Regions from separate parts of the Paenibacillus sp. FSL R7-0331 genome, predicted to be linked through region 1. Evidence: predicted binding sites of a transcription regulator. Region 1 holds the regulator's gene; each other region holds the start of a gene.

Evidence for each region. Region 1 encodes LexA, which represses DNA repair genes until DNA is damaged. Its sites were predicted from a motif close to CGAACATATGTTCG; they were not measured.
Region 2: R70331_RS00965 (putative DNA modification/repair radical SAM protein) is a predicted target of LexA. The motif match lies at 1,254-1,267, and genes of this name have one in related genera.
Region 3: recA (recombinase RecA) is a predicted target of LexA. The motif match lies at 1,593-1,606, and genes of this name have one in related genera.

What each region holds. Positions count from the first base shown of each region.
Region 1 is NZ_CP009284.1:3,937,614-3,940,856, forward strand. Features, by position in the region: gene R70331_RS16580 (HAD family hydrolase) at 1-136, opposite strand, end outside; gene R70331_RS16585 (hypothetical protein) at 177-704, opposite strand; gene R70331_RS16590 (DUF896 domain-containing protein) at 753-956, opposite strand; gene R70331_RS16595 (LysM peptidoglycan-binding domain-containing protein) at 1,065-1,475, opposite strand; gene lexA (transcriptional repressor LexA) at 1,706-2,332, shown strand; gene R70331_RS16605 (L,D-transpeptidase) at 2,499-2,837, shown strand; gene R70331_RS16610 (hypothetical protein) at 2,917-3,135, opposite strand; gene R70331_RS16615 (hypothetical protein) at 3,212-3,243, opposite strand, start outside.
Region 2 is NZ_CP009284.1:202,994-206,236, forward strand. Features, by position in the region: gene R70331_RS00965 (putative DNA modification/repair radical SAM protein) at 1-1,221, opposite strand, end outside; gene R70331_RS00970 (hypothetical protein) at 1,468-1,659, shown strand; gene R70331_RS00975 (LuxR C-terminal-related transcriptional regulator) at 1,929-3,080, opposite strand; gene R70331_RS00980 (class I SAM-dependent methyltransferase) at 3,234-3,243, shown strand, end outside.
Region 3 is NZ_CP009284.1:4,127,481-4,130,723, forward strand. Features, by position in the region: gene R70331_RS17475 (regulatory protein RecX) at 1-270, opposite strand, end outside; gene recA (recombinase RecA) at 458-1,522, opposite strand; gene R70331_RS17485 (competence/damage-inducible protein A) at 1,822-3,111, opposite strand; gene pgsA (CDP-diacylglycerol--glycerol-3-phosphate 3-phosphatidyltransferase) at 3,164-3,243, opposite strand, start outside.

The sequences.
Region 1 (3,243 bases):
GGACCGCAGCCTCCAGCTCCTGAGGGTCCACTGTCTCGCCCGCTGCTTCGCAGGCGGCACGGAAGGCTTCCTCAACACTCCGCTCATCCCAGAGCAGTGTATCGTCAAGATCAAACAATACGGCGGTAATCGGCATTATATCGCTCCCTCTCCCCATGCTGGTCTATCTTATCTTTCTATTCGTGCACTACTTCGATATTATTCGCTTTGGCGAACTGCTCCAGCCGTGCTCCCATAGCCGCTGTATCATAACGGTTCAGGAATCTGGAGAACACCCACTGCTTGCGCTTGCCTTTATATTTGAGGGAAACCATGCTGCGGGACAGAATAATCTTCTCAATCTCTGCCGCCTGCAGCCAGCGCTCACGATTAAATTTTATAGTGGAAACTCTGGCCCGCTCAACCTTCAGATAAGGACGGCGGAAGAAGATCAGGGCTGCCAGTAAGAAGTAGAGGACAACGCCCAGCCAGTTAGCCAATATCCCCTGGCCTCTCGCTTCGTCAATGGAACCCACTACCCAGAACATAACACCTAGCAGCAGCAGAACGATAGGAAATACAATGTTGCGTCCTTTGAAAATATCGCTGCTTCCTGCAGCTGTCGATGATTTTGAAGCATAAATCGTTTCCTTGCCTTGCTTCTTTCGTTGCATATTAACTTGCTTTGAGTTGCGTTGAACCATTCTTTCCCAAGAACGGGCCATGTGAGTTCCCCCTAGTCATCCTAAAATATCTATGACAAAGACACAGGACTAATGTGTAAGCCCTTTGTTGCCCTGATCATCGTTGTCCACGATCTCAATCGTATCCAGCTGTGCACGGAAGTTCTTGCGGATGTTGCCAAGATAAATCTCGCGGAGCTCGGCGCGTTCGGCCAGTTCCTCTTCACTCAGGCCGCTGCTCTTCTGCTTGCGTGCCAGTTCATTGATGCGTGCGACCAATTCGTCAATATTCAATGCGTTCCCCTCCCTTTAAATTCATTCTAACTTTGCCATGAGAAAAAGAGCTTGTCAAGGTCTCCTCCCTGAAAGCTCTTCCTGTCGTAACTATAATCTCTCTAACCATTAGTATGCAGGCAGCGTAAGCACATCTCCGGCCCGTATTGAGCTCCCCGAAAGCCCGCTTGCCTTCTTAATTCCTTCTATATATACAACCGTCCTCATCTCCGACGGTTTATGTTCAAGCGCAATGCTCCACAGTGAATCTCCGCGTTCTACGACTACACGTTCAGCCGGAGTTATCGGGGATACTGAACCTGCAAACACATTGCCTACCACAGTAAAGCCGGAAATCACCAGCATCAGAATCAGGGCAAGCTTCAACAGTTGGCCTCCGTTGAACAGGCTCATCAGCGACCCGTATAGGGATGCTGATGTATTCTTCAAGCGGGTTACATATTCTAAAACAGAGGCATCGGCAGTCTGAACCTCATGTGTCTCATCATAGATGCTGCGGTAAGTACTGTATTTTAACAATTTCATCGACCTCCAAACACTTGTTCTTAAATTTGAGATTACTATAACACGAACATGTGTTTTGATCAATAGATTTTTTCGAACAATTGTTCCCCTTTTTACTTTGGATCTATTATGCCTCCCTGCCAGTTGCATCCAAATGCTATTAAAAAATAGTTAGAACTTATGTTTGTACGAACGGAAGTTCTATGTTATAATTTTCCCAAACATACTATATGGGGTTGATTCCAATGTCAAAGATTTCGAGTCGTCAGCTGGCGATCCTGGAATTCATACGTAACGAAGTCCGCAGCAAGGGTTATCCTCCGTCCGTCCGTGAAATCGGGGAAGCCGTGGGCCTTGCCTCCAGCTCAACCGTACATGGTCATCTGGACCGTCTCGAGAAGAAGGGCCTGATCCGCCGTGACCCTACTAAGCCTCGCGCAATAGAGCTGCTTGGACAGGAAGATTCAGAGAATGTACATCAGTTCGTACAGACGGTTACCCGCATTCCTGTTGTAGGTAAAGTCACCGCCGGGGTGCCGATTACCGCTACCGAGAATATTGAAGATTATTTCCCGCTGCCTACCCATTATGTCGGTGACAACAAGGTGTTTATGCTCTCCGTATTAGGAGACAGCATGGTGGAAGCCGGAATTATGGACGGCGACTACGTTATTGTCCGCCAGCAGCAGACGGCAGACAACGGGGATATCGTTGTAGCGATGACTGAAGAAGATGAAGCTACTGTTAAGACCTTCTATAAAGAACGTGACCATATCCGCCTGCAGCCGGAGAATCCGGCTTATGAACCGCTCCGCTTGAACCGCGTTACCATTTTAGGCAGAGTCATCGGACTTTTCCGCGATATTCACTAATTCTTTCCACTTGAGGCTGCTCCGCATAATTGCGGAGCAGCCTTTTTCCTGCCTAATCATTTGGATTAACAGCTTGTCCGCCCCCGATACTCCTGCCCCCATCCGTCACTGGTAACCGCATCCGTACTCCGCACATATTCTGGTATGAGAAGGAGTGCTGATAACTATGCCCAATTACCGGATTATTGTTGATCTGTCGCAGCGTATGCTGTATCTCCTGGATAATGATATTGTGACGCGGGGTTTCCCTGTAGGGATTGGCACGATGCTGACTGCTTCACCTGAAGGCGAGTATACCATTATTAACAAGCAGCCTAATCCCGGCGGGCCGTTCGGTGCTTTTTGGATGGGATTGTCCAAACCCCATTACGGTATCCATGGCACGAATGACCCTGCCTCGATCGGCCATATGGTCTCACACGGCTGTATCCGGATGTATAACGAAGACGTACTCGCCCTATCCCGCCTTGTTTCCATCGGAACAAGGGTCACTATCAGGCAGTAATTGCACACAGCAAGGGGCATCCCGAGCAGCCATATTACGGCTTGCGGGATGCCCCTTATTCTTCTATATTCGCGATGTTCTACAGCACGCTGCGCAAAAGTCTGATGGCGATTCGGTTCAAGCGCAGGGCTTCCCGGATCGACACCCTTGCTGCCAGCAATTCACGTCTGGCCCGGCTGGGATTAGGCAATCTGCGCAGATTCTCGTTAATTTCTTCAAGCCGCTCCAGAAGGATAGACCGCTGCGCCAGCAGGACACGGATTGCTCTGCGGATTCTTAAGCGTTCTCTTTCTGCCATATTAACACCTCTTTTACTGTTTTATAGTATAAGAGATGCTGCAGTGGCTCTTCCTGCCTGTGTGAATTGGCAGCTGTTATTTTTCGGGTATACGCACACGGAACTCAA
Region 2 (3,243 bases), 3.2 Mb from region 1:
CTGGAACTTGGCCAGCTCCTGCCCGGACATCAGCGAGCGGAGCAGCGTGTGCTCGCCAACCTTAAGTCCTTCCAGCGGCCGGCCTTTGCAGGTAATGAAGAACTGGGCGCGCTTGAGCACAACGCCGAGCTTCTTCAGCGCATGGAAGTCGAGCGTTCCGGCCCGGCGGGCCTTGATGATCCGCTGGGCGCTTCTTACACCGATGCCGGGCACGCGCAGCAGCATCTCATACGGAGCGCGGTTAACCTCCACCGGGAACTGCTCCCGGTGATTGATTGCCCAGCTGCATTTCGGATCGAGCAGGGGGTTAAAGTTGGGCGCGGCCTCGTCGAGCAGCTCCTTGGCCTCGAAGCCGTAGAAGCGCAGCAGCCAGTCCGCCTGATACAGCCGGTGCTCGCGCAGCAGCGGCGGCTTGGTATCCAGCGAGGGCAGCAGGGAGTCTTCAACTACCGGGGTATAGGCTGAATAGAAGATCCGCTTGAGCTTGTATTTCTTATACAGCCCCTCTGTAAGGTTCAGAATCTGGTAATCGGTATCCGGCGTGGCGCCGATGATCATCTGGGTGCTCTGGCCCGCAGGTGCGAAGCGCGGTGCATGTCTATATTTAACGAGCTCCGTACTGTTCTCGGTAATCTTGTTCTTAATCAGGTTCATCGGCTGCAGGATGGACTGCTTGCTCTTGTCCGGAGCCAGCCGTTGCAGGCTCTCCTGGGAGGGCAGCTCAATGTTGACGCTCATGCGGTCAGCGAGCATACCCAGCCGGGACAGCAGGGCGTCATCTGCGCCGGGAATGGCTTTTACATGAATATAACCGCGGAACTTATACTCATTGCGCAGCAGCTCAAGCGCGGCAATCAGCTGCTCGGTCGTATAGTCGGGGCTGCGCATAATACCGGAGCTGAGGAACAGCCCCTCTATATAATTGCGGCGGTAGAACTGCATGGTAATATCGGCGATCTCCTGCGGAGTAAAGGCAGCCCGCCGGACAGGGTTAGACTTACGGTTAATGCAATAGGCGCAGTCATAAATGCAGCCGTTGGTCATCAGCACCTTAAGCAGCGAAATGCAGCGTCCATCCGCGGCAAAGCTGTGGCAGATTCCAAAGCTGACCGCATTTCCGAGGCTTCCGGGCTGGCCGGAGCGCTTGGAGCCGCTTGAGGTGCAGGCGACATCATATTTGGCTGATTCTGTCAAAATTTCTAGCTTCTCCATCATATCCATCGGTACACACTCCTCCTGAAGAAAGTATATACCGAACAAATGTTCCTGTCAAAATCCAAATAATGACTCGCAAAAAGCCTGCGGCACAGTTCTAACGGACTGAGCTGCCGTTATTTTCGGAATACCGGGGATGATTTTAGCACATAAGGAGACTGTGAAATGTAACCGCATTCCTGCTTATGCTATAATAGCAACTAACAGAGAGAAAATGAGCTTGATTAAAATTAGAATGGGAGTGTTGCGGGAATGAGGAAATATAATATTTGGCGGCCGATTATGCTGATTCTGGTTGTCTTCGTGACGAGATCACTGGTAACTACAGTCTGCCTGTTGTTCGGCATGACAGAGGAGTCGGCTGGCAGCATTGCGATGATTGCGATGATTATTGCTGCACTGATTATGTACAACCGGATGATGAAGGCGACCAGGCGCAAATAAAACGTTGTTGCAGGTCCGGGTACTGTTCAGGCGTTCCGTTAAAAGCACCTTCATCAGGACATGGCCGTATGGCGTTTACTTATTAAGAATCATCAGCAAGCAAACCTCTCCTTTAAATAGGCTGGCAACAGTCTGGCCGGCTTCCGGATTATCTAAGAGGGGTTTCTTTTTTTGCATATTTGTCCGGATAATCCACAAAAGGCGCCCCAAGCAGCCGTCCTACGGCTTACCTGCGGGCGTCTTTTGTGTTGTTAACAGCGCATACCGGATTATTGGTATTTGGAGTAGAGCAGCCAGATGAGCTCCCGGCGGCTGCTGACCCCAGCTTTAGCGAAGATCGACTTCAGATGATCCTGCACCGTGTAGGCGGAAATATGCAGAAGCTGCGCGAGCTCTTTGGTTGACCGCCCCATGGACAGCTGGCTGATAATCTCCTTCTCGCGGTCCGTAAAGCCGTAGGCTTCAGTAATCAGGGGCTGCAGATCAGCTGCCTTGGCTGCCGTAATGGATACGGCCAGCTGGACCAGACCGGACGGGCCTTCCAGTCTGCTGGCTGTGACGTTCATGAAGCGGCCATCCAGAGCGCGGAAGCGCAGCTTTGCCGCTGAAGAGTTGCCGGTGGCAGGCTGCGCTTCGTGCGTCAGTCCGTTAACAGCAGGCTGCTCCCCATCCGGCATACTCTCGGCTGGAATACCCCCGCCTGGCGAACTCCCGCCGAGCGCCCTAAGGCAGACCGCTCTGACCGGACCGGGCAGGCCGGGCTTCGGCTGCTGTTCCATCTGCTGCAGCTGCTCCAGCCAGTAGCGTCCCCCCGTATTAAGGCTTACCGGCTCCAGCCGGTCATCCAGGATAATAATTCCCTCCTCCGGCTGGACACCGGAGCCAGTCTGAGAGGCAGGGCTTAGTGACATAGCCTTCAGACGGCCGGCAATCAGCGGCGCAATGCTGCTGATTAATTGCAGCTCCTCCGGCTGAAAGGGCCTATGCCCCTCTCTGCGGAACAGAATCAGGAAGCCCCAGCAGGCTCCTCCTGCCGTTAGCGCGGCCCGGAGCTCGTCTGCGAATCCCGCAGGCTGCAGCACCCCGCGGTAACGCCGGCTCAGCTCCGGCCGTCCGGCTGTGGCTTCCCGTAATGACCGCACAGGCGCGGCAGACCGGGCCAGCTCAGTGAACTTGTTATAGTCATCCTGCAAATATTCATTGTCGAGAAGGGAGCCGTGAATGGACTCCAGCCCCTGCTCGGTAACAGCGCCTGTAGTCAGCAAGGTGGACGGATCGACGGTTGTGCAGCAGGCGGCATCGAAGCCGAGAGCTGTTCTAATCCGCGTCAGCATGATTTCCCGGTACATGAGGGAAGACAGCTTCTGCTCCTGATCCAGTCCCTGCAGAAGTTTCGTTAATGCGGCAAATGCCTCTTTCATAGTCCGTCCCTTTCGTTGTATGTGAATGATTCTTCCTGATCGACGCTATAAATCCCATAGATCTGGGATGGTCTGACACGCCGGCGGCCCGGATAATAAAGAATAGTTCTAATTATAGCTGATCGGAGCAGATCATCAAATGGAGGAGATTCTATGAAGGACG
Region 3 (3,243 bases), 190 kb from region 1:
CAGCCCTTCTATATAGCCCCGCTGGCGCTCGTCGGCAACTACAATCTCCTCCAGGTCAGCCTTCATGAACGCATTGCCCGAGATCATGCGGTATTTAATCATGACATCCTCATGAACAGTCATGTTATAAGCACCAAAATGTATAATATAGCGGTGGTCCGCTTTCTTCTGCCGCTCGACCTTCGTAATCTCCAGCAGCTCCCCTTCCGGGAACCCGGCCAGCACCTGCACGTCCTGTTCTTCCGGTTCAGGATTAAGTTGAATAACCATGGTATTGACTTCACCTCGTGTTCTATCTGTATATAAAAGAATTTGATAAAATAACCCCACAAAGCGGGGTCTCTCATTGATACTGATTCAAGTGCTTCACGGGAACCGAAAAACTTATTATTTCTTCACTACTAAAAAAGCGCCCTGCTGCAGTCATACACAGGGCGCTCTATATTAGCGTAAAGTCTTATTCAATTTCAAGCAGCAGATTATCTTCTTCTTCTTTCTCTGCAGCAGCCTCAGCTTCCGTTGGTGCAGCAACGATGGTTGTCAGGTTGCTCGCTTCACGGATCTTATTCTCGATTACCAGGGCAATTTCCGGATGTTCCTTAAGGAATTGCTTAGCATTCTCACGTCCTTGTCCAAGACGTTCGCCTTCGTAGGAATACCAGGCTCCGCTCTTGTTAACAATATCCATTTCCGTTCCGATATCGACAAGGCTTCCTTCTTTGGAGATGCCTTCACCGTACATAATATCAACATCTGCCTGTTTGAACGGAGGAGCTACCTTGTTCTTCACGACTTTGATCTTGGTACGGTTACCGACAACATCATTACCCATTTTGATGCTCTCAACACGGCGTACGTCAAGACGTACGGAGGAGTAGAACTTCAATGCCCGTCCGCCCGGAGTTGTTTCGGGATTTCCGAACATAACACCGATCTTCTCACGCAGCTGGTTGATGAAGATTGCGATGGTGTTGGATTTGTTGATTGCGCCGGAGAGCTTACGCAGAGCCTGAGACATCAGACGGGCCTGCAGACCAACGTGGGAATCCCCCATGTCGCCTTCAATTTCAGCCTTAGGCACCAGAGCTGCTACAGAGTCAACAACGATGATATCTACCGCACCGCTGCGCACGAGCGCTTCAGCAATTTCCAGCGCCTGTTCGCCTGTGTCCGGCTGGGACAGCAGTAGCTCATCAATATTGACGCCAAGCGCGTTGGCATATTTAGGGTCGAGCGCATGCTCTGCATCGATGAAGGCGGCTTGTCCGCCAACTCTCTGTACTTCTGCAATAGCATGCAGGGCAACCGTTGTTTTACCGGAGGATTCCGGTCCATATACTTCTATGATACGTCCTTTTGGAAGTCCGCCTATGCCCAGGGCAATATCAAGTGCCAAGGAACCGCTAGGAACAACTTCCACTTTCATGTGATTGGACTCACCCAATTTCATGATCGAACCTTTACCAAATTGTTTTTCTATTTGACGAAGCGCCATATCCAGCGCAGCACGACGATCTGACAATCAGACCACTTCCTTCACTTGTTTATAGTAATATAATAGCGTGTTTTAGAGGTCTTGCCAAGCTTTTTTTCGAACATACATTCGTTTTTTTTGACTGCAGGCGCAATACTCCCTTTTATTGTAAGCCTCCTCTCCTGATTATGTACTGTACATAGTCATTAACCATCCGGGGAAGCAGACTCACATTTAGGAGAGCCGCCGGCAATAGAGCCGCGTTCACAAAAAAACAAAAAACCGCAGCAAAAGGTTCACTATGCCACGGTTCTTCCGTATTACCAATTATATAACGCCCTGACAGGCTATTGCAAGGCTGATCCTTCGAGGGGAGTGTCCACCTTACGTTCCTCAAGCCTGCGCCACAGCCGGTACAGCAGCGCTTTTACAGAGCGCAGCCGGATGTTCTCGCGGGTACCCTTGAGGTTAAGCTCAAAGACCTCTGTTGGACGTCCGCGCTCTGCCAGACCGACAAATACCAGACCGACCGGCTTACGCTCCGAATACCCCGGCCCGGCAACCCCGGTAACCGACAATCCGAAGTCGCTGTCGCCCAGCATTCTGACCTGATCAGCCAGCACTTCTGCAACCTCACGGCTGACAGCCCCTACAGCATCAGGCCCCTCCAGGTAGGAAGCAGGCACATTCAGCAGCTTCTTCTTTATTTCGTTGGAGTAGCAGACAATGCCGCCTTTGAACATCGATGCGCTGCCCGGAATGTTCGTAATGCTCTCCATTAATAAACCGCCGGTACAGCTTTCGGCAGCACTGAGTGTAAGTCCGGCATCTGCCATCCAGTCCACCAGCAGCTGTTCGAGCGGCATGTCAATATTGGCATACATGTTTTCAGGAAGAATTGCCTTAATTTTTGCCTCCAGCACGTCAAGCTTCTCCATAGCTTCACGTTCGGAAGGTGCTTTGGTAGAGATCCGGACCGTTACCTCGCCTTCTTTGGCATAAGGCGCAATAGTAGGGTCCGTCTGGCTGCGGATCAGATCAATCAGCTTGTCCTCCAGCAGCGACTCCCCGATACCGGCAAACTTAAGCATCTTGGAGTAGATCGGCATTTCAGTCGTAAGCGCGTGCTGCAGGAGCCAAGGCTTGGCCTTATCGGTAAACATCGGCTTCATCTCACGCGGAGGTCCGGGAAGGACAATATAATATTTGCTCTCATGGGCAAAAGCAAGACCCACGGCCAGCCCGGTTTCATTCGGAAGCGGCGTTGTTCCGTCAATAATGACAGCCTGCTTACGGTTGTTTTCGGTCATTACTATTTTGCGTTCATCAAAAAAGCGCTGAACATGGTCCATGGCCAGCTGGTCGATATGAAGAGTACGTCCCAGCGCCGCAGCCAGCGCATCTTTGGTTAGATCATCTTCAGTAGGCCCGATTCCTCCGGTGAACAGAATAATATCTGCCCGGCCCTGGGCAATTTCGATAGCCTCCTGAATCCGGCTCTTGTTGTCACCGACTACAGTCTGAAAATAGACATCTATCCCCATTGCGGCCAGTTCTACCGATAAAAACTGTCCGTTGCTGTTAACGATCTGTCCGAGCAATAGCTCTGTGCCGACAGCAATTATTTCTGCTTTCATAGCTGGCTCTCTCCTCCTGAGGCTAATGTGGATGAGTAATTACGGATTACGGCTAAGCGTTATGCAGCTCCAGCAGGTCTTTATTTTTGACAAAATAATCAACCCCGGAATAAATCGTAATCAGTGCTGCCG